DNA from 4 places in the Pseudophaeobacter sp. genome. Region 2 is predicted to be linked to each of the others. Evidence: riboswitches for the same ligand, from Rfam matches in the RefSeq annotation. Region 2 holds a riboswitch; each other region holds the start of a gene.
What was found. A riboswitch is a leader RNA that binds a small molecule or an ion and turns the genes downstream of it on or off. The one in region 2 is predicted to bind cobalamin.
Positions count from the first base shown of each region.

Region 1: it holds a riboswitch for cobalamin, as region 2 does, so the genes downstream of both, ACN0VH_RS09690 (hypothetical protein) here and ACN0VH_RS06790 (ABC transporter substrate-binding protein) in region 2, are expected to answer to the same signal.
Region 3: it holds a riboswitch for cobalamin, as region 2 does, so the genes downstream of both, nrdH (glutaredoxin-like protein NrdH) here and ACN0VH_RS06790 (ABC transporter substrate-binding protein) in region 2, are expected to answer to the same signal.
Region 4: it holds a riboswitch for cobalamin, as region 2 does, so the genes downstream of both, ACN0VH_RS06385 (CbtB domain-containing protein) here and ACN0VH_RS06790 (ABC transporter substrate-binding protein) in region 2, are expected to answer to the same signal.

Region 1 covers NZ_JBLWXG010000003.1:233,796-239,676, reverse strand. The annotation lists gene ACN0VH_RS09710 (cold-shock protein) at 184-390, shown strand; gene ACN0VH_RS09705 (YbaB/EbfC family nucleoid-associated protein) at 548-892, opposite strand; gene ACN0VH_RS09700 (DNA polymerase III subunit gamma/tau) at 1,003-2,814, opposite strand; gene ACN0VH_RS09695 (protein-tyrosine phosphatase family protein) at 2,981-3,499, shown strand; gene ACN0VH_RS09690 (hypothetical protein) at 3,496-3,945, opposite strand; cobalamin riboswitch at 4,051-4,279, opposite strand; gene ACN0VH_RS09685 (SRPBCC family protein) at 4,366-4,833, opposite strand; gene nudC (NAD(+) diphosphatase) at 4,902-5,881, opposite strand, start outside.
Region 2 covers NZ_JBLWXG010000002.1:71,922-77,802, forward strand. The annotation lists gene ACN0VH_RS06775 (pseudoazurin) at 79-504, opposite strand; gene ACN0VH_RS06780 (ABC transporter ATP-binding protein) at 509-1,276, opposite strand; gene ACN0VH_RS06785 (FecCD family ABC transporter permease) at 1,273-2,313, opposite strand; gene ACN0VH_RS06790 (ABC transporter substrate-binding protein) at 2,310-3,320, opposite strand; cobalamin riboswitch at 3,492-3,687, opposite strand; gene metH (methionine synthase) at 3,787-5,881, opposite strand, start outside.
Region 3 covers NZ_JBLWXG010000022.1:4,738-10,618, reverse strand. The annotation lists gene nrdF (class 1b ribonucleoside-diphosphate reductase subunit beta) at 1-632, opposite strand, end outside; gene nrdE (class 1b ribonucleoside-diphosphate reductase subunit alpha) at 738-2,870, opposite strand; gene nrdI (class Ib ribonucleoside-diphosphate reductase assembly flavoprotein NrdI) at 2,852-3,268, opposite strand; gene nrdH (glutaredoxin-like protein NrdH) at 3,285-3,506, opposite strand; cobalamin riboswitch at 3,600-3,805, opposite strand; gene ACN0VH_RS20670 (LysR family transcriptional regulator) at 4,334-5,278, opposite strand; gene ACN0VH_RS20665 (EthD family reductase) at 5,478-5,801, shown strand.
Region 4 covers NZ_JBLWXG010000001.1:1,337,672-1,343,552, reverse strand. The annotation lists gene ACN0VH_RS06410 (aminotransferase-like domain-containing protein) at 1-97, shown strand, start outside; gene ACN0VH_RS06405 (DMT family transporter) at 135-1,001, shown strand; gene cobF (precorrin-6A synthase (deacetylating)) at 1,012-1,779, opposite strand; gene ACN0VH_RS06395 (hypothetical protein) at 1,962-2,462, opposite strand; gene ACN0VH_RS06390 (CbtA family protein) at 2,526-3,215, opposite strand; gene ACN0VH_RS06385 (CbtB domain-containing protein) at 3,220-3,390, opposite strand; cobalamin riboswitch at 3,426-3,645, opposite strand; gene ACN0VH_RS06380 (DUF1636 family protein) at 3,741-4,076, opposite strand; gene cobA (uroporphyrinogen-III C-methyltransferase) at 4,081-4,818, opposite strand; gene ACN0VH_RS06370 (cobyrinic acid a,c-diamide synthase CobB) at 4,815-5,881, opposite strand, start outside.

The DNA.
Region 1 (5,881 bases), on a different contig from region 2:
GTCTTATGCCGTCTGAATGATATTACCTCTTGAAAAATAATCGTAGCCCGCGCATACAGGCAGGGCTAACGTTTTTCTTTTTCGACCCACTGTCTCCCGTTTACGGCGTTCAGTCTTCGATCCAGACCTACCACGCCGGGCTGCCGCACCAACGCGGGCAGCATTTAATAGGAGATTACGGACATGGCTTCAGGCACCGTAAAATGGTTTAACTCGACCAAAGGCTTCGGCTTCATTGCACCCGATGGCGGCAGCAAAGACGTATTTGTTCACATTTCTGCTGTTGAGCGTTCCGGTCTGACCGGTCTGGCCGACAACCAGAAAGTAACATTCGACATCGAACCCGGCCGCGACGGTCGTGAGTCCGCTGTGAACCTCGAACTGGCGTAAGCCTTTTCCGAGCCAGAATTTGAAACGCGGTCTCCCCAGTGGAGGCCGCGTTTTTCTTTGGCCGATGTCCTGCCGAAATCTGTGATTCGCCTAAATGGGCCATTAAAAAAGGCGACCCCTAAGGACCGCCTTTGCTGTTTTGATCTGCCGTCCCCCCTTAGAAGGGCAGCTTGATATCCTTGGGCAGGCCCATGCTTTCGGTCAGGCGGGTCATTTCTTCCTGCGCCTTCACGGTGGCCTTGGCCTGGGCATCCTTGATAGCGGCCAGGATCAGATCCTCGACAACTTCCTTGTCGTCGCCAGAAAAGATCGAGGGATCAATGTTGAGCTCTTTCAGCTCTCCCTTGGCAGAGGCGGTGGCTTTCACCAGGCCGGCGCCGGCCTCGCCAACCACCATGACATTGTGCAGCTCTTCCTGCATCTCTGCCATTTTGGTTTGCAGTTCCTGTGCCGATTTCATCATCTTGGCCATATCGCCAAGACCACCAAGGCCTTTGAGCATCTGTCTTCTCCTGAAGTGTTCTGTTGTGCCTTAAATACGGGCGGTGCGGCTGTGGTACAAGGGGCAGGGCAGGATCAATATCCGGCCCTACGGTGCATATCCGGGCGGGGTCAGTCTTCCTCGAAGGGGTCCCATTCGTCTTCTACTTCCGGCAGGGCTTCGGCCTCGACCTCGGCGGCGAGCTCTTCTGCGGTGCGGATGCGGGTGATCTTCGCCTTGGGAAAGCTCTCCATGACTGCCTGTACCAGCGGGTGTTCGCTTGCCTTGGCGCGCAGGGCGTTTTCGACCGCATTCTCGCGTTCGGTGATGGTTTCACCACCGCCGTCGTTTTCCAGCGAGATGATCCAGCGGGCCTGGGTCCAGGTTTGCAGCTGTTGTCCCAGCCGGGCGGCAAGGTCCCTGGGGGCGTCCCGGGTTGGCTGGATGGTGATCCGGCCCGGCTGATAGGCCACAAGGCGCAGGTAGGTTTTCACATATTCCAGCAGCAGCCCGTCGCGGCGCAGCCGAATCAGATCAACCACATGTTCAAAGCTGGGATACTGGGCCAGCGCCTGGGCTGTTTCTGGCGCCAGCGCGGTGGCCGGGCCGCTGCCGACTCCGCTATGCGAGACCGCCGCTGATGCCATGGGTGCGTTGCCAGAGGGGGCCGTGTTGCCCCCGGCCATATGACCGCCCATGGCCTGTACCGGCGTGCCCGCCGATGCGCCGATATTTGCCCCGCCACCGGGGCCAATGGGTGGCGGTGGGGTGTCTTGCAGCTTGCGGATCAGCTCTTCCGGGCTGGGCAGGTCGGCCACATGGGTCAGGCGGATCACCGCCATTTCAGCCGCCATCATGGCGTTTGGCGCGGCGGCGACCTCTTCCAGGGCCTTCAGCAGCATCTGCCACATGCGGGTCAGCACCCGCATCGCCAGGGTCTCGGCCATCTGTTGGCCGCGGGTGCGTTCATCCGGGCTGACGGTGGGATCTTCGGCGGCATCGGGGGTGATCTTCACCACCGATACCCAATGGGTGATTTCGGCCAGATCGCGCAGCACTGCCAGGGGATCGGCACCCTCGGCATATTGCGCGCTCAGCTCGGTCAGTGCCGCCGCAGCATCGCCGCGCAGGATCATATCCATCAGATCCAGCACCCGACCGCGATCGGCTAGCCCCAGCATGGCGCGCACCTGATCGGCGGTGGTTTCGCCAGCCCCGTGGGAAATGGCCTGATCCAGCAATGAGGTCGCGTCTCGGGCCGACCCTTCGGCTGCGCGGGTGATCAGGGCCAGAGCGTCTTCGCTGATCTCGGCACCTTCGGCTGATGCGATCTTGCGCATCAGCGTAATCATCACTTCGGGTTCGATCCGGCGCAGGTCAAAGCGCTGACAGCGCGACAGGACCGTCACCGGCACCTTGCGGATTTCGGTGGTGGCAAAGATGAATTTCACATGTGCTGGCGGTTCTTCCAGCGTCTTCAGCAGCGCGTTGAAGGCGCTGGTGGACAGCATGTGGACCTCATCAATGATATAGATCTTATAACGGGCTGAGGCGGCGCGGTATTGGACCGAATCAATGATTTCGCGAATATCGCCAACCCCGGTACGGCTTGCGGCATCCATTTCCATCACATCGACATGGCGGCCTTCCATGATGGCGGTGCAGTGTTCACACTGGCCACAGGGCTCTGTGGTGGGTTGGCCGGAGCCATCGGGACCGATGCAGTTCATGCCCTTGGCAATGATGCGCGCGGTGGTTGTTTTGCCGGTGCCGCGAATACCCGTCATAATAAAGGCTTGGGCGATCCGGTTGGTTTCAAACGCATTTTTCAGCGTTCTGACCATGGCATCCTGGCCGACCAGATCGGCAAATGTCTCGGGGCGGTATTTGCGCGCCAAGACTTGATACTGGGATTGGCTGCTGTCGCTTGTGCTATCGTTCATAGGTCTCTTGCCGGATTCGGATGGGCGGGATCGCGCGTGGGGCAAGGTACGCGGGCAGAGGGGCTTCGTCCACCGCTGTTGACCAATGCCGGGACGCAGGCCAGTCTTTTGGTTCAGATCGTTGTGATCTGCTTGTGCAGCTGCCCGCCCGACAGGAGGCCCGGCCATGGATGACGAAATCAGTTGCCGTGATGTGACGCCGCTGACCCTGCACGCGCTCAGCGTGGGTGAGGGTATTCTTGCGCTCTGTCCTTTGCCGGGGGCGGGAGGTGATTTTCAGGGGGATATGGCGCATCTGCATGACTGGCAGCCGGGGTTGGTGATTTCGATGACCACCGATGTGGAACATCTTGCCGCAGGTGCCGCGAGTCTGGGGCAGGATATTCAGGCCATGGGTTGCCGCTGGCAGCATTTGCCGGTGCCGGACTATGCACCACCAACGCCGGATATGCTGAACCAGTGGCCCGGGATCAGCACCCTTGCACGCCAGGCACTGCGCGGCGGAGGGCGGGTTCTGGTACATTGCCGGGGTGGCTGCGGCCGGTCGGGGATGGTGGTGCTGCGGCTGATGATTGAGGCGGGCGAGCCGCCGGATCAAGCGTTGCAGCGGTTGCGGGCGGTGCGGCCCTGTGCTGTCGAGACAGAGCCGCAGATGCATTGGGCGGTGACCGGCGCTGGCCCCTAGGCCGGTTCGGGAACCATAGGATTTGTCAGCACTTGCGCCAAGGCGCAGGGACGGTGTGGCAATGTGCTTGCGACAAGGGGAAAGTCCGCTTGGGCTGGGGCCAGAAAGGCATCGGCAAATCTGTCCAGCGCCGAGATTTCTGCCGCAGGGGGCACGTCGCAAAAGACGCGAATGCGGTGATGGCTGGCGACAAAACGTGCATCGCAGGTCCGGGGGCAGCCCTCTAGCTTGCTTTCACCGCTGAGCTCAAATTCAGGTGTGGTTACCGGGCGGGCCTTGTCCAGCGCCCCGGTGAGGGCGGTGACCATACGGGCCAGGGCCGGGCAGGGGCCCCCTGTATGCAGGCAAAGGCTTTGGCTGGTGTGATCGGCATGGCCTTGGCCGATATCGCTGGGTGTTTTGCTGCGGGCCGGTTGCACGGCCGCTTTGGTTGATGTCGCTGTCATAATGCGCCCTCCGCGCGGGGCAGGAAGGCGCGAGAGGGTCAGCATTTTCCCTAGGCGATGATCGCCTAGCCAACGCTGACACCCGCCCGGACTCCCCGTCCAGTTTCGAGTTTCCATGCGATGGCAGGTCTCCTGACTTGCGGGTCGTTGCGGGTTCGGTCCTTCCCGGCTGGGGCGTGCCCCGTGCCAGTGGTTTATCCGAAGCGCTCACCGCCTACAGTTGCGGGGGCAGTCGTGGAATTGGCAAAGGTATAAAACCCATGCCGCACCACGTTCCCTTTTCATCCCGGACACAAAATCATGCGCCTCGAGAACCATCCCTTCACCGCTAACGCCGTCAGGGATGAGTCGTCAATCGCCATTTGCAGCGGGGCAGGAATTGGCGGCGCTGACAGGATGGCAGAGCTGACGTAATTGGACCTAGGCGGTATGGTTCAGCCGGTCTTCGGTAAGGCTGGCAAATTCCGCCACCCGGTGGCGAAAACGGCGGTTGACCTTGGCGCGGGCCAGTTTCAGGGATTGCAGCAGCAGTCGCCCTGACAGGGTCTTGGCCTTTAGCTTCACCTTGACCGAAATGCGGGTGCGCTTTGGTGACAGCGCCATAAGTTCGATCTGGCCCTGACCTGTCAGGCTGTTGCTGTCGCCGTTCAGGCCAATCAGTGTTGCTGGCTCATAGGTGGCAAGTTCCAGGTGGACTTCGCGTGGCTTGCCGCGAAAATCTGCCCGCAGATCCCAGGCCAGGCCAACCTGCGGCGTGCTGTCGTTGCTCAGCCGCTGGACTTCGATGCCACGCCGGATCGCCGAGCGTTCGAAATTGCCAAAATCAGAAAGTGCGTCAAAGACGTCAGAGAGGGGCGCATCGACGTCCTCATTGCTTGATAATTCCATGCTATGCCTTCTGGCGCTTGGCCAGCCCTCAGGGTGTCTTGTCGAATTTTGATGGTAGAATCATCTTCTTAATCCAAGGTGTCTGCAAGCCAGTTTTCCAGAAGAAAATGCGCAATTGAACCTTTTCTCGCGGCATGCATCTTTGGGTGGTCGCCAGCGAAGACCGTCATCATCTCTTGGCGGCTGACCCAGAGCGCATCTTCGATCTCTTTGGGGTCAATGGTGATGTCGCGGCTGGTGGCGCGCCCCTGGCAGCCAAACATCAGGGACATGGGAAAGGGCCAGGGCTGGCTGGACAGATAGCCAACCTCGGCCACGGTGACGCCGGTCTCCTCCAGGACTTCGCGCCGCACGGCAGCCTCTAGCGTTTCGCCGGGTTCAACAAATCCGGCCAGCAGTGAATACATCCCGGCAGGCCAGCCCGGAGAACGGCCCATCAACACCTCTTCGCCCTGGGTGATCAACATGATGACAACCGGGTCGGTACGGGGGAAATGTAGCGCCTTGCAGTCCGGGCATTGGCGTTGCCAGCCGCTCTGGGTGATCTGGGTTTTGCTGCCGCAGCGGGCGCAGAACGGGTGCGATTGATGCCAGGACAGCAGCGCCTTGGCGGTGGCGGCCAGTTCGGCCTCCAGCGGGGTGAGCCGGGCCATGATCCGGCGCAGCTCGGCAAAGACATGGCCGGTTGGCAGGTCGGGATGCTGCTGCTCGCTGAGATCGGCAAAACTGGCCAGTGCCATTTCGTCCAGTGCATCAGGATGCCAGTTGCCCAGATCGCAGGCAAATAGATCAGCGCCGCTGGGATCCGCCCCCAAATAAAGGGCGCTGTCTTGGTAGGCCGCAGCCACAGGGTGGTCTGTGTCAACCCAGGCCAGGCCGTCCGGGCCGCGCGCCGGATCCGAACGCTGGCTCAGAACCTTGCCGCGCCAGGTTAACAGAACCTGCGTGGTTGCAGCGCCCCAGGCCAGGGCCAACGCGGTGGGGTCTTCGCGCAGCTGTGCCTTGCGATCTAACCCGCCGCCACCCCCAAAGGTTACCTGTTCTGCAC
Region 2 (5,881 bases):
CGCCTTTATCGCAGCTCATTCAGAAAGAAGAAGCACAGATTATGTGATCCCGCCATCACAGATCGTGATGTGCGATCATTAGGGTTTTGCCGCAAGGATGGCATCGAAACGATCTTGCGCCCGGCGCGGAAGATCGGCGGGAAATGTTGTTTCTGGGCTGTTGCCAACTTCGATCAGCATCACCATGCCCATGGCGAAATGCGGCGAGCATTTGATTCCGTAGCGCCCCGGTACCGTCAGTGTAACCGTGTAATCTTCATTGATCTGGCTCTTGAACGGTGCGGCACCTTCGGGCGTCATGCCGTCGATGGTCGCAGCATTGTGGCCCGGTTGCACCGGGATGAAACGCACTTCGTCGCCGGGGGCGATCCGCAGAAAATCCGGTTCATAGATCATCGGGCCGCTTGCGTTGCGCGTATACATCTGCACCTCATGCGTCTCGGCCCAGGCAGGCCGGGCGGTCAGGGCCGTCAGGACACTCAGCAGCAGTACAATGGGTTTCATCTGTTCACTCCTCAAGACATTGAAAACGAAAGACCGTTGCGCCGTCGGCGGGGTCGCGCAGCCGGGTGGCCCGCACGCGAAAGATTGATGCAAGCCGCGCAGGGGTCAGCACATCCTCGGGCGGGCCGCAGGCGACCATCCGCCCCGCTTCCATCACGCCAAGGCGATCGCATCTCATTGCCTGATTAAGATCATGCAGCGCCATGACAACCGTCACCGGCAAATCGCCCACCAACCGCAACAGCGACAGCTGGTGGTGGATATCCAGGTGGTTGGTCGGCTCGTCCAGCATCAAGAGACGCGGCCGCTGCGCCAATGCCCGCGCGATCTGGACGCGCTGGCGCTCACCGCCCGAAAGCGTTGCCCAGCTGTGCCCCGCCATATCGGCCATGTCCACGGCCGCCAGAGATTCTGCAACGATGACCCGATCCTGCGCACTAAAAGGCGCCAGCGCCGAGAGCCAGGGCGTGCGGCCAAGCTCGACCACATCGCGCACCGAAAGCGCCTCGGAGGTTTCGGCAATCTGTTCCACAACTGCAATCTGCTGGGCAATGTCGCGCCTGCCAAGGCTGGTCAGGGGATCGCCGTCCAGCAAAACAACACCAAATGGCCGCGCCAGAAGCCCCGCCAAAAGACGTAAGAGCGTAGACTTGCCAGAGCCGTTTGGGCCGATCAGGCCGAATGTCTCGCCCGGGGCAATCTCAAGCGAGACCTCTTGAACAATGCGCCGCGATCCCGCCGCCCAGCCGAGGGATTTTGCTGCCAGTCTCACAGCCGCCTCCGGCTGTGTACAAGAATCAGCGCAAAGCCCGGCGCGCCGACCAGCGCTGTGACCACGCCGATCGGGACAACCTGACCGGGGATCAGCATCCGCGAGGCGATATCCGCCGCAATCAGAAAGACAGCCCCCGCAAGCGCCGAGGCGGGCACCAGCCGCGCGTGTCTCGGACCGACGACAAACCGCATGGCATGCGGGATGACAAGGCCGACGAATCCGATGGATCCAACCAGGCTGACCATGGTCGCAGTCATCAGCGTCACCACACCGATCAGCACAATCTGAACCCGGCGAACCGGCACGCCAAGCGATGCCGCTGAAGAAACACCGAAGGAAAACGCATCCATCGCGCGTGCAAACCACAGGCAGATCAGAAAGCCGATCATCGCGACGGGCGCCGCCAGCATGACATCCGGCCATCGTACGCCGGACAGATTGCCCAGCAGCCAGAACATGATGCCGCGCGCCTGTTCCGCATTCGCCGACTTGGCGATAAGAAAGGAGGTCAACGCGTTGAAAAGCTGCGAACCGGCGATGCCCGCAAGCACAAGCTGCGCCGAGCCGCCACCCGCGGCCCGCGCCAGCGCCGCCACCACGACAAATGACAGGGTCGCACCGATAAAGGCCCCGCCCGAAATCCCGAGCAACCCGCCACCGACGCCAAGGATCGTCACGGCCACGGCGCCCGCTCCGGCCCCCGCAGAGACGCCCAAAAGATAGGGATCCGCCAAGGCATTGCGCACCAAAGCCTGTAGAACAACGCCCGATAGGGCAAGACCCGCGCCACAGCCCGCAGCGACCAGGGTGCGCGGCAGCCGGTAGCTCCAGATTATGCCAGCGTCGATCGGATCAAGGATCAAACCCGCATCCCAAAGACGGTTTGCAAAGACCGCCGCCACCGTCGAAAGCGGCAGCGGCGTTTCACCAATGACAACCCCAGCCAGGATTGCCAGGATCAATACGGCTGGCCCCTGTGCAATCCACAGCCCAAACGAGCGCCGAAAAACGCCTGGAGCAGCCGCATCCGTCATTGCAGATCGAACTTCGGCAGGGCCTCGGCCAGCGTTTCAAGCGCCGTGATATTGCGGATTGATGGATCCATAGAATGCGCATTCAGGATCACGATGCGGTCATTCTTTACAGCATCCATCTGGCTGGTCACCGGGTCTGTTCTAAGAAATTCCAGCTTTTTCTCGACATCATCCGCCGCAAAGCGGCGCCTGTCCATCTTGGCCACCACGATGACTGACGGATTCGCGCGGGCGATGGTTTCCCAGCCGACAACCGGCCATTCCTCGTCGCTTTCCACGACATTACGCAGCCCGAGCTTGTCCATCATATAACCCGGAGGCCCCTTGCGCCCGGCAACGTAGGGGTCAATGTCCATCTCGGCCGACGAGAACCAGAAAACAGCCGAGGCATCTTGCAGATCCAACTCAGCCGCCTTTGCAATGGCCGCAGCTTCGCGGGCCTTCAGATCCGCCAGCAAGGCGTCGCCTTTGTCAGACACATCGAAGATCTGCGCAAGCTGGGTGACGCCTGCATAAATGCTGGCCATCTCAAACATGGCAGAGCGGGTTCCGTCCGATCCGGTGCTGTTGTCCTTGGCCCAGCAATCGGCGGGCAGAACAAAGGTCGGGATGCCAAGATCCGAGAATTGTTCGCGGGTGGCAACGATGCCCTGCGGGCCGATATGCCATTCATATTGCACCGCAACGATATCCGGGCGCTTGTCGACCACGGATTCGAAGCTGGGATCATTGTCCGCCAGCCGTTCGACACCCGCATTCAATTCAGAAAATTCAGGCAACACCTCGGTAAACCAGACCGATGTTCCCGCGACCTTGTCGCCAAGTCCAAGCGAATACAAAAGCTCGGTTCCGGCCTGACCGACCGTAACCGCAGTCTTGGGGGCTGCATCGAAGGTGACCTCGACACCGCAATTTTCAATCGTCAAAGGATAGGTCGTCTGGGCCTGCGCCATCGGCACAAAACTGGCCACGCCCAGCAGAGCCGCCGTCAGAAATCGGGAATACATTGATTGTCTCCAGGGGATGATGCGACCAGAAACAAAGAGGGAATAGCGAACCCGTGGCTGACGAATACGGCACCCGAAAGGGGCGACGCATAGGTACTGGCGATGGCAGGTGCCTTTGGGCACCGCAGGATTAATCTCATTCGACACCTCCCCGGACTCCCCGCCCGGGCCGCGTTGCATTCAGCGTCGGCAGGTCTCCTGACTTGCGAGTCATCACAGCAGCGGCCTTCCCATGGCACGGTGGCCACAGTGGCATGATCGCTGCACGCTCATCGCCTACAGTTGCGGGGGCAGTTCCGGTTCACCGGCAAGCCGGTGGCGGATTCCCTTTTGATTCCTCATGGAAACCGACAGGTTGTGTTCTAGTAAGCAATTTCCCCTGTTGCAACGACTATTCTGTTGCGGAACCCTGCCGCCTTTGCCCGCCGTGCTACGGCTGTAAAATGCGCAACCCGGCACTGCCCCCCTATTCCGCTGCGACCACCGAAATGCCGGTTGGGGTGTAGTTCAGCACCGGGGCCAACCAGCGTTCGGCCTCTTCCAGCGTCATGCCCTTGCGGGTCGCATAATCCTGCACCTGATCCCGCTCAACCTTGGCGACGCCAAAGTAATAGCTGTCGGGGTGGGCGATATAGAGGCCAGACACCGATGATCCGGGCCACATCGCCATGCTTTCGGTCAGCTCCACCCCGGTGGCGGCTTCGGCGTCCAGCAGGCTGAAAAGCGTACGCTTTTCGGTATGGTCGGGCTGGGCAGGATAGCCGGGGGCAGGGCGAATGCCGCGATAGGGTTCGCCCACCAGGTCAGCAGGGGCAAAGGTTTCATCGGGGGCATAAGGCCAGAGCTCGCGGCGCACACGCTGGTGCAACATCTCGGCCATTGCCTCGGCGTAGCGGTCGGCCAGCGCCTTGACCAGGATCGAGGAGTAGTTGTCATTTGCCTTGTCGAACCGCTCGGCAATCGCCTTTTCCTCTGGGCCGGCGGTAACAACAAAGCCGCCGATATAATCGTCAACGCCCTTGGGCGCGACAAAATCGGCCAGCGCCACGTTGGGCCGCCCCGGCCGCTTGGCATGTTGCTGGCGCAAGGTGTGTAGCGTGGCAAGCGGCACCTGCCGACCGCCATCCTTGAACAGGTGGATGTCATCGCCTTCAGCATTTGCGGGCCAGAAACCGACAACAGCGCGCGGGCCAAACCAGCGTTCGTCAATGATCCGTTTCAGCATCGCCTGCGCATCCGCGAACAACGCACGGGCGGCTGCGCCCTGTTTGTCGTCCTGCAGTATCTTGGGGTAAACCCCCTTCAGCTCCCATGTGCGAAAGAATGGCGTCCAGTCGATATACTCGGCGATTTCCGCCAGATCCCAATCATCGATCACCCGCGTGCCCAGACATTCGGGGCGGGCAACACTGTAGCCCTGCCAGTCAATTGTCATCGCATTGGCCCGCGCCTCGGGCAGCGGCACCCGTTTCTTGGCGCGCTCGGCGCGTTCGTGGCGCTCGGTCACTTCGATATATTCAGCTTTGATCCCATTGACATAGGCCGATTTGCGATCATCGCTCAGCAATTGGCTGACCACCCCCACCGCGCGGCTGGCATCCAGTACATAGATCGCCTGGCTGCCTGTGTAGCGCGGCGCAATCTTGACGGCGGTATGCACCTTGGAGGTGGTCGCGCCACCAATCAGCAGCGGGATATCGAAGCCCTCGCGCTCCATCTCGGCGGCCAGATGGGTCATTTCATCAAGGCTGGGGGTGATCAGACCCGACAGGCCGATCACATCAACGTTTTCCGCACGTGCAGTTTCAAGAATTTTCTGCGGCGGTACCATCACGCCCAGATCGATGATCTCGTAATTGTTGCAGGCCAGAACCACGCCGACGATATTCTTGCCGATGTCATGCACATCGCCCTTTACGGTTGCCATCAGAACCTTGCCGGCACTTTCGCGCCCTTCGCCGCCTGACAGGCGCTTTTCTTCTTCCATGTAGGGCAACAGGATCGCCACCGCCTGTTTCATCACACGCGCCGATTTCACCACCTGCGGCAGGAACATCTTACCGGCGCCAAAAAGATCGCCCACCACATTCATCCCCGCCATTAGCGGGCCTTCGATCACGTGAAGTGGGCGTTCGGCGGATTGGCGCGCCTCTTCGGTATCGGCCTCGATGAATTCAGTGATGCCGTTGACCAGCGCATGCTCCATGCGCTTTTCCACGCTCCAGTCACGCCAAGCCAGATCGCGGGTCTTTTCCTCGCGCAGGCCGCCGCGAAACCGCTCGGCAATGTCCAGCATCCGCTCGGTTGCGCTGCCCCCGGCTTTTGGACGGCGGTTCAAAACCACATCCTCGCAGGCCTCGCGCAGTTCCGGATCGATCTGGTCATAGACCGCCAATTGCCCGGCGTTGACGATGCCCATATCCATCCCCGCCTGAATGGCGTGATAGAGAAACACGGCATGCATCGCTTCCCGCACCGGTTCGTTCCCGCGAAAACTGAATGACAGGTTCGACACCCCACCCGAAACATGGGCATGCGGAAGGTTTGCCCGGATCCAGCGG
Region 3 (5,881 bases), on a different contig from region 2:
CGCTGGAACTTGTAGCCGATGTAATAGCCGTGGATCGCCTCGTCACGAATGATCAGGCGGATTAGGTCGGCGGTGTTGGTCAGTCGCGCGCGCGAGGACCAGTGCATGGGCAGATAGAAGCCCGAGTAGAACAGGAATGACTCCAAAAAGACGCTGGCGATCTTCTTGCGCAGCGGGTTCGAGGCCGCGTCGTATTCGTCGAGGATCAGCCGGGACTTGGCCTGAAGGTATTCGTTCTCAGCCGACCAGCGGAAAGCCTCGTCAACCTGCGCTGTCTGACAGAGCGTGGAGAAGACCGAGGAATAGGACCGCGCATGCACCGCCTCCATGAAGGCGATATTGGTCAACACGGCCTCTTCATGCGGGGTCTGGGCGTCCGGCATTAGCGCGGGCGCGCCAACCGTGTTCTGGATCGTGTCCAGCAGCGTCAGCCCGGTGAAGACGCGGATCGTCAGGGTCTGCTCGTCCTCGGTCAATTGCGACCAGCTTTGGATGTCATTCGACAGCGGCACCTTCTCGGGCAGCCAGAAGTTGGCAGTCAGGCGGTTCCAGATCTCCAGATCCTTGTCGTCCTGCAGACGGTTCCAGTTGATCGCCTTGGGCACGGCACGGGCTTGGGTCATGTCTTTCATATACTCGATCTCAGCAGCTAGGGGCCGCGCCCCTTCATCTTCTCATAAGTATCCCGGAGGAGGCCACGCATGTGGCCGGGGGCAGAGCCCCCAAACCACCTCAGGTTACAGCGAACAGGACACGCAGCCCTCGACTTCCGTACCTTCCAGCGCCTGCTGGCGCAGACGGATGTAGTAGATCGTCTTGATCCCTTTCTTCCACGCATAGATTTGCGCGCGGTTGATGTCTCGGGTCGAGGCCTCCGCCGGGAAGAACAGGGTCAGCGACAGCCCCTGGTCCACATGCTGCGTCGCCGCCGCATAGGTGTCGATGATCGCCTCGGGACCGATGTCATAGGCATCGCGGTAATATTCGAGGTTGTCGTTGGTCATATAGGGCGCCGGATAGTAGACGCGGCCGATCTTGCCTTCCTTGCGGATCTCGATCTTGGCGGTGATCGGGTGGATCGAGGAGGTGGCATAATTGATATAGCTGATCGACCCGGTCGGCGGCACCGCCTGCAGGTTGCGGTTATAAAGCCCGTGCTCCTTCACCTTGTCGCACAGGGCGGACCAGTCCTTGCGGCTCGGCACAGGGATGCCGGCGCTCTCGAACAGTTCGCGCACCCGGTCGGTCTCCGGCAGCCAGTCCCGGTCGACGTATTTGGCAAAGAAGCTGCCATCGGCATAGGTCGAGTCCTCAAAGCCCTTGAACCGTGTGCCCTTCTCCTGCGCCAACGCGTTGGATGCACTGAGGGCGTGAAACAACACGGTGCAGAAGTAGATATTTGTGAAGTCGATACCCTCAGCCGAGCCGTAATGGATCCGCTCGCGGGCGAGGTAGCCATGCAGGTTCATCTGGCCAAGACCAATGGCATGGCCCTCGTCATTGCCCTTGCGGATCGAGGGAACACTATCGATGGCGGACATTTCCGACACCGCATTCAATGCCCGGATCGCGGTGCCGACGGTGCCCGCCAGATCGCCGCCATCCATGGCGCGGGCGATGTTCATGGAACCGAGATTGCAGGAAATGTCGGTGCCCATCTGCGCGTAAGACAGGTCATCCGTGAACTCGGACGCGGTGTTCACTTGCAGGATTTCAGAACAGAGATTGGACATCGAAATCCGACCGGCGATCGGGTTGGCCGAATTCACCGTGTCCTCGAACATGATGTAGGGGTAGCCGCTTTCGAACTGGATTTCGGCCAGGGTCTGGAAGAAGGCGCGCGCGTTGAGTTTCTTCTTGCGGATCTTGGGGTTGTCGACCATCTCGGCATATTTCTCGGTGACCGAGATCTCCGAAAAGGCGCAGCCATAGACCTTTTCCACGTCGTGCGGCGAGAAGAGATACATGTCTTCGTTCCGTTTCGCCAGCTCGAAGGTCACGTCCGGTATCACCACCCCAAGGCTCAGGGTCTTGATCCGGATCTTCTCGTCCGCATTCTCGCGCTTGGTGTCGAGGAAGCTGAGGATGTCGGGATGGTGCGCGTTCAGATAGACCGCGCCCGCGCCCTGCCGCGCTCCCAGCTGGTTGGCATAGGAAAAGCTGTCCTCAAGCAGTTTCATCACCGGGATGACGCCCGAGGACTGGTTCTCGATCCCTTTGATCGGCGCGCCGTATTCGCGGATATTGGTCAGCATCAAGGCCACGCCGCCGCCACGTTTCGACAGTTGCAGGGCCGAGTTGATACCGCGCCCAATGCTCTCCATATTGTCTTCCAACCGCAGCAGGAAACACGAGACGAACTCGCCCCGCGCCTTCTTGCCCGCATTCAGAAAGGTCGGCGTGGCCGGCTGGAACCGGCCCGACAGGACCTCCTCCATCAGCTGCATGGCGAGTGTCTCGTCGCCGCGCGCCAGCGCCAGCGCATTCATCACCACGCGGTCTTCGTAGCGCTCAAGGAAGCGCTGCCCGTCCCGGGTCTTCAGCGTGTAGGAGGTGTAGTATTTGAAGGCGCCGAGGAAGGTGGGGAAGCGGAACTTCTTTGCGAATGCTGCGTCCCAGATCTTCCGCTGGAAGGCCTTTGAATACTGCTCCAGCACCTGCGCCTCGTAATAACCCTCGTCCACCAGATAGCCTAGCTTCTCCTCCAGCGAGTGGAAGAAGACCGTGTTCTGGTTGACGTGTTGCAGGAAATACTGCCGCGCCGCCATCCGGTCTGCTTCAAACTGGATGTTCCCCTCTTCGTCATAGAGGTTCAGCATCGCGTTCAGCGCGTGGTAATCGAGGCCTTGGGTCAGGCTGGCGTCAAGCATCGGGATCCCCAAAAGGTTTGTAGCCCGTCGCGGACGCGGGCGATGTCGGTGTCTGTGCCGGCCAGCTCGAAACGATAGAGCACGGGCACGTTGCATTTCCGCGCGATGACATGTCCGGCCATCGCGAAAGTGTTTCCAAAATTCCGGTTGCCGCTGGCGATCACGCCGCGCAGATGGCTGCGGTTGGTCTCGACATTCAGGAACCGGATCACCGGCTTCGCTACCGCGCCCCGGCCTTCGCCGTCCGCGTAGGTCGGGCAGATCAGCACGAAGGGCCCGATCATCACCGGCAAGGCGGCATCGCCCCGCAGGGGCAGACGCGTGGCGGGAAGGCCAAGGCGCTCGACGAAACGGGCGGTGTTGCCCGAACCGCTGGAGAAATAGACGAGCCCCCCCATCCCGAAGCCCCCGCCCTCAGGACAGGCGGCTGATCATGTCGGGGCGGAAGCCTGCCCAGTGGTCGTCGCCCGCGACGACGACTGGCGCCTGGCGGTAACCCAGCCCGGCCACCATCTCCATCGCCGCCGCATCCTCGGTCAGGTCGACCACGTTATAGTCGATGCCACGTGCGGTCAGGGCGCGGGTGGTCGCGGTGCATTGCACGCAGGCGGGTTTGGAATAGACGGTGATGCTCATATTTTTGTCCCTTGCCAGTTGGTTGCCTCTGGACAGAGGGGACACGAAGACAGGACCAAAGGGCCCATCTACGCACCCGGGCCCTCCGCCGCGGTCGTCGTTCATGCCCTGGCAGGTCTCCTGACTTGCGGCTCGAACGTCTCTGGTCGGCCTTCCCGGCGCGACCTTGCACCAGTGGATTAGACCCAGACTCGCCGCTTACAGTTGCGGGGGCAGTGCCGGAATTGGTCGTGTGACCGCACCGGCTTCCCTCTTAGCCTGCGAGTCACCTCGCAGGAACCAAAGCAACTGCATATTGGGGGAAGCGCGCTCCCGCTGTCAATATATCGATGTTGGAATTGCGTGGATAAGTCGAGGTGGCCGATCAGGCATCCGCATCATATGCCGTTCACTATGACCATTCTGGCAAGACGTGCCCTACGCGCGGCACTGAGGAACCGGACATTTAGCCCAGAGTGAAGGAACGGCAGTTAAGCGGACAAAGGGTGAGTTAGCTGCGTTTGCGCAGGAGGCCGAAATCGTGCGCTTTCCGGTCCTTGACCTTGGATTGCACACAAGTTGCACACCTAAAGTCGCTACTAAATTGAGTCAGACAGACGGTCGGTCAGCTCTTCCATTGCGGACCGTTTTATTCTGCACGGAACCGCAGCGCACACCATACATACACGATAATTGTTCAGCCATCCGGCCCCGCGCAAAGACAGGTCAACGGCGGTTTCAGGGTGGAGTTGCCTCGAAATAAGCAAGCGTCAGCGTCTCAGCGCCGTCCCGTACAACATGGACTATCATAGCACAGCACCAAAGAGACAACTGTCGTTGCGGGAACCTTACATCTTATCATTGCATCGTACAGTTCTTGTGCCTCTCAGATGCGCCTTGAATATTCCGGTCAGCGCAAGCGCTGGCTTGCTCAGAACCTCTCCCTTGAGTGTGGCAATTCCGATGTCTCGAACGACTTCCGGCTTCGAAAGTGATACGACCCGAACGTGCTCCGGCATCTGAGATGCAACTGCCAGGTTTGGAACGAGGCCTACCCCCAAACCGGATGTTGCCAAGTCGACCAGTGTTGTCGCTTGGCGCACGCTGCAAGCAATGTTCAGCGATCGCCCGGACCGCTCCAGATATTCTGTCAGCATCGCAGGCGTCTCGCGCCCATCTTGCCGCACGATAACTGGCATTCCCTGCATGACGAGAAGTGGCAAACGAGACAGAAAATCGAGGGACAGCGTTTCCGGCAGATCCTCGAAATGATCGCGTGAGGCCAGAGCCACCAGCGGCTCGCGCAGCAGGCGCTTGAACACCAAGTCCGACTTGGCTTGCACAAAAGGCGTAATACCAAAATCGATTTCGCGTTCCCGGACGGCGTTCAGCAAATCGTTTGATGTGACTTCTCGAACCTGAAGTGCCACCTTCGGAAAACGCACGCGAAACTCGGTCACTACGTGGGCGAGCGTCCCTGCAGCCACTGTAGGAGCGCATCCGAAGACGACGCGCCCCATTCGACGTTCAGCTGCATCGCGCGCCTCTGCGATCCCGTCTTCGAGACTTCGGATCGAGTTCTGGACCCGTTCAAGCAGTAGCGCACCATCCGGTGTCGGGGCTACGCTGCGCGTTGTGCGTTCGAGCAATTTTAGCCCGATCTGATCTTCAAGCTCGGCGATCTGCATGCTGATTGCCGATGGTGTGCGGCCAAGTTCTTCAGCGGCGCGGGTGAAACTGCGCAACTGGGCCACCTGAGCGAACGTGTGCAAGAGTTTGAGATTGACGGACATTGGTGTCCTCCAAGGGCAAGTTGACGACCGGCTATGCACCGTGGTCCGAGCGCGACGGCTTAATTTAGATAATCTGCAAAATAGGTCAGATTTACAAGATTGAATGAATAAGCTTGGTTCGTCTACCCTTCAATATACGGAGTCTGTGACGCTCGCCATGCGCTCATGAACAGAACTCTAATCACGTGAGGAGGACGCAATGTCTTATGCGAAGCGGATCGGCTATCTGATCAAACGCGATGAACTGACCCTGGAGCAATTTCATGAGCACTGGCTCGGAACGCACGCGGAACTTTGCAAGAAGCTGCCAGGCCTGCGCCGCTACACCACGAACCTGATCGACCGTGAAAGCTTCCCAAATGCTGGCTGGGACGGTTTCTCCGAGCTGTGGTTTGATTCCGTCGAAGACCACGATGCCGCATTTGCCAGCAAGGAGGGTCAAGAGCTGCTCGCGGACGCTCCGAATTTCGCCAAATCCCTTTACGGCGTCATCGTTACCGAAACCCGGCATATCTGGCCCTGATCGGCTTAACGCATTTGATCAAAGCTTGTTCCACACAAAGTCGTGCGGGCCTGCGACCTGTTTGTCGCGGCCGCGACAGT
Region 4 (5,881 bases), on a different contig from region 2:
GCGCGTGTGCCTTGGCGGACCCATCGGTCTGCCGCAGTTGCGTCAGGATCTGATGGCTCTGCGCGATGCCATCCTGCGTAAGGATTGGCTGGGATGATGGGTACTGCAATCCTCCCCTCTCTCGGAGAGCGCCGATGACCTCACATATTCCATTCCGGGTTCTGGGGACGGTGGTCCTGGCCATGACCCTGATTGTCACCGGTGATGCCGCTGGCAAGGCCCTGACCATGGCGGGGGCCAGCCCATTTTTCGTGGCCTGGTCGCGTTTTGCCGTGGCGGCGGTGGTGCTTCTCCCCTTTAGCGGCTTGCAAGCGGCAGAGCTGCGCGGGTTTCTTGATTGGCGTATCCTGTTGCGCGGTCTGCTGATCGCCACGGGCATCCTGTGCATTTTGACCGCGCTGCGTACCGAACCGATTGCCAATGTCTTCGGCGGTTTCTTTGTCGGGCCGATTGTGGCCTTTGCGCTGTCGGCACTGGTGCTGAAAGAGCGCGCTGATCCAAGCCGGGTGGCACTGTTGCTGGTCAGTTTTGGCGGTGTGCTTTTGGTGGTCAAGCCGGGGTTCGGCATGCAGGCCGGTATGGGGTTCGCCGTGCTGGCGGGCTGTTTCCATGGGTCTTACCTAGTGGCGACACGCAGCCTTGCAGGGCAGTACCGACCTCGGTTCTTGCTGATATCACAGTTGATTATTGGTGCTGTTGTGCTGCTGCCCTTTACCCTGGGGGCGCTGCCGCAAAGTCTGGGCCCAACGCAGATCGGGCTGGTCTTGATCAGCGCCCTTGGATCGGCGGCGGGGAATTTCCTTTTGGTGCTGGTCAACCGAACAACCCCTGCCAATATCGTGGCGCCACTGATCTACAGTCAGCTGCTGGCTGCCACGGTGCTGGGCGGTGTTGTCTTTGGCACCTGGCCCGATGGGGTGGCGCTCTTGGGGCTCTGCGTGATTATCCTGTCGGGACTGTCATCGCTGTGGCTGGCAGGGCGGCGCCTGGCGCAGCCTTGAACCCGGCGTTTTAAGCGGCGGAGGGCGTGCGGCGTAGCAGGTAGATATCCATGATCCAGCCGTGGTCAGCCCTTGCCCTGGCGCGGGTTTCGCAGATCTGGTCTGCCACCTCGCGCAACCTGCCAGAGATGCTGATCTGGTTTTCCATGCCAGCATAGGCTGACCACCAGATGTCAACGCCAGTGGGGTCGATCTTCTGGAATGAGCAGTCGCCATCCAGCATGATCACCAGGGTATCGGCACTGTCAGGCCAGCCGTTTTCGCGCAGCTGTCGCCCGGTGGTCACCGTAAAGGGTGCGCCAATCTCGTTCAGGGGGATGGCATGTGCGGCGGTCAGCGCCTGGATCGAGGTCACGCCGGGAATGACCTTTAGCGTGATATCCTGCGTGGCCTTCAGGCGCTCGGCGATGCGCATGGTGCTGTCATATAGCGACGGATCCCCCCAGACCAGAAAGCCAACCCTGACCTTGCCACCGGGGCAGTGGTCGCGGATGGTTTTGATCCAGACCTCGGCAATGGCATCGTGCCAGTGATCCACGCGGGCGGTGTAGTCCTGGATCGCGGGGTCGCGCACCGGCAGGGAAAATTCAACAATGCGCGGGCCGGGGGGCTGGATCACCTGGGCGCAGATCTGCTGGCGCAGCCCGGCGAGGTCGTCTTTGCCCGCGCCCTTATGCGGGATCAGGATCAGATCGCAGGCATTGAGCGCGGCGACTGCTTGCAGGGTCAGATGCTGCGGGTTGCCGGTGCCAATGCCAATGAGCGAAAGCTCGATCATGGCCGCCGTACTGTCATTGTTCATCTGTCGGGCTCCTGCCAAAAAGAAACACGGCCCGCTATGGCGCCGTGTTTCAGCATAATCAAGCCCGGATCCGGCGGCATCGCGGGATCGGGCCGCTTTGTATCGACTTCGCGTCAGGTCAGGCGGCAGACCAGGGCTGCAACCGGGGCACCAAGGGGTCAGGGGTTTTCAATGATCACGCTGTCAGCAATCGGATCTGTCTCGATCATCAGCGGGCTGTGGCTATTGGCGTTCAGCGCCACCGTGATTTCGACCTTGCCCTTGGGCAGATCGCCCAGATGCAGCCAGTTGCCATAGAGCCGCGTCAGCTTGCTGCCGTTGATATAGACATGGGCATGGCCTTCGCCGGGACGATCCGCGGTAGAGACGTGCTCGGGCGAGAAGAGGAAATTCTCTGTCGTGACCTGCAGGTTCCAGCCAGACATCGGGTCCTTGTGGACTTTGACTGCGATTTTCGGCGCGCTACTGCCCGCTGTGATCATCAGCGGCTGGCTATGCGCGTGGCCGAGGCTTTCCATCTGGTGCTCTGCGCCGCCGTGCTGCGCCGGGTCGCCGTGGTCGTGACCGGTGAAGGTGATGCCATTGCCGGCAGCGACAACAAAACCGATGCCACAGCCAAAGGTAAGCCCAATGGCAAAGAGTGCGAGGGAACGGGACATTCTTGATCCTTTGAAACAGAAACCTCCGCCGGTGGCGATGCGTCGGCGGAGGTCTTGTTGCGATTACGCTGCGGCGGTACGAGGCGCTTCCGACTGCCAGAAATAACCGGCGAAGGTGCCAAGCAGAACCCAGGCGGCCATGCCAACGCCAAGGGCGCGTGCGGCAAACAGCGCGCCGATCTCGGTTGGAACCGGACCGGTAAAGCTGTCTGGCTCCGGGGCACCAATCAGATGCGGCAGCAGCAACAGCGCCACGGCAATGGCATAAGAGACCAGATTGCCGCCAAAGGCGATGAGCCACATGGCAATGCCAGCAGCAGCCACGGTTGCTGTCCACCAGATCTGGCGGTCAAAAACATCGGCAGCGGCGACGCCGGGCACTTCTGGTGCCAGGGTCAAAGCTGGCGCCAGATGGAAGGTGACAAAACCTGCCAGCCCCCAGAGAATGCCCGCCCGTGCGGTGACAACATGGCCCTTGCTCTCGGCAAGTGACATCAGGGCAACCATGACCAGCGCATAGCCGGTGTAGGTCAACATGGTGAAAATGATGCTCAACCCGTCGCGCATGACGTCAAAGCCGGGCAGCTCCGGATGCGCCGAAACTGCGGCACCGCCAAAATGCACCAGCTCGCCGCTTTCATAAAGCTCGGCATGCAAAAGAACAGGCTGCACAAAAAGAAGCTGCAGCAGAGCGGTTATCAACCCTGCTGCAGCACCAGCGAACAACGCGCTGGTCAAGATACGGTTCATCATCTGCTTAGTGGCAGGGGAAGCCGGTTGCGTGACGGACGTCATGGGCCGCGTCATGCAGGGCAGAGGCCTGTACGTGACCGGTCAGGGTGACAATACCCAGGCCGAGGATCACGGCAAACAGAGCGGGTGCAAAACCAACGCCTGCAGCGGATTTGTTCAGTGTCTTTGTTGTCATCATTATTCTCCACGTCGTCACACCCGACGACAAAAGTTGCATTCCAATACATGGCCGGTCTCCTGACTCGCAGGTCACAGCGGTTTTTCCCCTTCCCGGTGGCCAGATTGGCCCCAGTGGATATGAAAAACCGCTCTCTGCTCACAGTCGCGGGGGCGGTTGAGGGTGTGGCGCCGCGATTTGGTCCGCCATTCCTCATTCCCGTTTCAGCCCTGATGCTTTGCACCGTTGGACACCATGTTCATTTGTTGTGCCCTTTGTCACACCGCCCGGTCAAGTTGGAAACCGTCCTGCATGGGCAAAGATGCGACTTTTCGGCGGGCAGGGTGATTTTGCCCCTGTTGCAGGATCTAGTCCAGATCCGCCGGGATTCGCGCGATGGCCTTCATCCGCAGCGCTCCCAGAGGGCGGGCATCTGCCAGGGTGCCATCTGCGCTTTCGTCAAAGAGCCGCAAAAAGACGACGATATCTGGCAGGTCCGCTGCGGTGATCTCGCCAAAGAGATAGGCCGTCTTGCCGCTTTGCCGTACCGCAAGGGTCTGCGGGCGTGTGCAGCCGGACATGCAGTCCACCTCCTGCACCCGCGCCGCGATCCCGGCCTGTTTCAAGGCCTCTGTCAGGCGAAGGGGCAGGGCCAGATCGGCGCTCCGGCAACTCCGGCAGAGGGTCAGGGTCGGCTGCGGCACCGGCTCAGCCTCTCGGGGTCAGATCGGTATCGGCCAGCGGGCCGTAGAGTATGAGAACCGGCGCAGTGGTTTCCATCGCACGCAGAACCTGTGGCAATTCACCCACCGTATGGCAGCTGAGTTCCTGTTCGGGTGTGGATACCCCCAATGCCACCAGCGCATGGGTTTCAGGTGGCAAACCGGCTTCGACCAGCTTTTCCGCCAGGGCGGCAAAGGTGCGTTTGCCCATATAGACAACCGTGGTGGCATCAGGGTCGGCCAGTGCCGCCATGTTGAGGCTATCTGGCAGGCCACCGGTGACGTCGTGACCGGTGATGAACTGCATACGGCGCGCCGTCAGCCGCCGGGTCAGCGGGATATTGGCCGCCGCCGCCGCCGCCGAAGCGGCCGTTACACCAGGCACGATCTCAAACGCGATACCGGCGGCCCGTAGCGCAGTGATTTCTTCTTCCAGGCGACCAAAAACGCCACTGTCGCCGGATTTCAGCCGCACCACATTCTGTCCGCTTAGGGCGTAGTCCACCAAGAGCTGGCTTACGTGGTCCTGTTTGGGCGAGGGGCGTCCGGCGCGTTTGCCAACACCCACCAGATCGGCCTCGGCGCGGGCATGGGTAAGGATCGGCCCGGCAGACAGATCATCAAACAGCACCGCATCGGCAGCTTCCAGTCTCTTGACCGCCTTCACCGTCAACAGGTCGGGATCGCCCGGCCCGGAAGAGACAAAGCTGACAAAGCCGCTCATGCGCCTTCTCCGGTGATCAGATGGAAAAAGGTGCCGGTGACATGGCCCTTGATGGAGCCGGTCTCCGGCACCGGATTGCCATCGGCGTCCATGACATGGGCCAGTGGGGCGTCGGGTTCATCCAGAATGGTGGAATAGTGGAACTCATGCCCGCGCAGGGCTGCACCTGTTGCAAAGCCCGGCATCGGCGCCTGCAGCTCGGCGCGGCGATAGCCCAAATGGAATTTGCGTTTTTCATAGGAGGTGACCAGCCCCAGCAGACCGGCCATCTGATGGCGATTGCCTTCCTTGTCGATCAGCGCGTTGCCAAGGGCCATGTAGCCCCCACATTCGCCATGCACTGGCTTGGTCTCGGCGTGCTTGCGCAGGCCCGCACGGAAGGTCTCGGCGGCGGCCAGGGTGCCGCCGTGCAGTTCCGGGTAACCGCCGGGCAACCAGACCAGATCGGCGTCTTGGGCCGGGGCCTCATCCGCGAGGGGGGAAAACGGCAGGATTTCAGCGCCAGCGGCGCGCCAGCCGGTCAAAAGATGCGGATAGGTAAAGGAAAAGGCCGCATCCCGTGCCAGCGCGATGCGCTGCGCCGGGGGCTTTGGCAGCCTGTTGGGGGCTGGGGCGGCCGCGCCCATGGCTGCCGATTTGAGCGCCTCAAGATCCACATGTTCGCGCAGGAAAGTGGCATAGCCTGCGATGGCGGCTTCCAGATCGGGATGTTCCACCGCCTGAATCAGGCCCAGGTGGCGTTCGGGCAAGGCGAGATCGCCGCGCCGGGGCAGCGCGCCCAGAACCTTGACGCCTGCGCGCTCCATCCCCAGCCGGGTCAGGCGTTCGTGGCGGGGGCTGGCAACCCGGTTCAGGATTACGCCCGCAAAGGGCACCTCGGGGTCGTAGGATTTAAACCCCAAAGCGGTGGCGGCAGCGGACTGCGCCTGGCCGCCCACGTCAATCACCAGCACCACCGGCCAGCCCATACGCTTGGCGGTTTCGGCAGAAGAGCCAAAGCCGGTCTGCCCACGGGTGGCAACCCCGTCAAACAGCCCCATCGAGCCTTCGCCGATGCAGATTT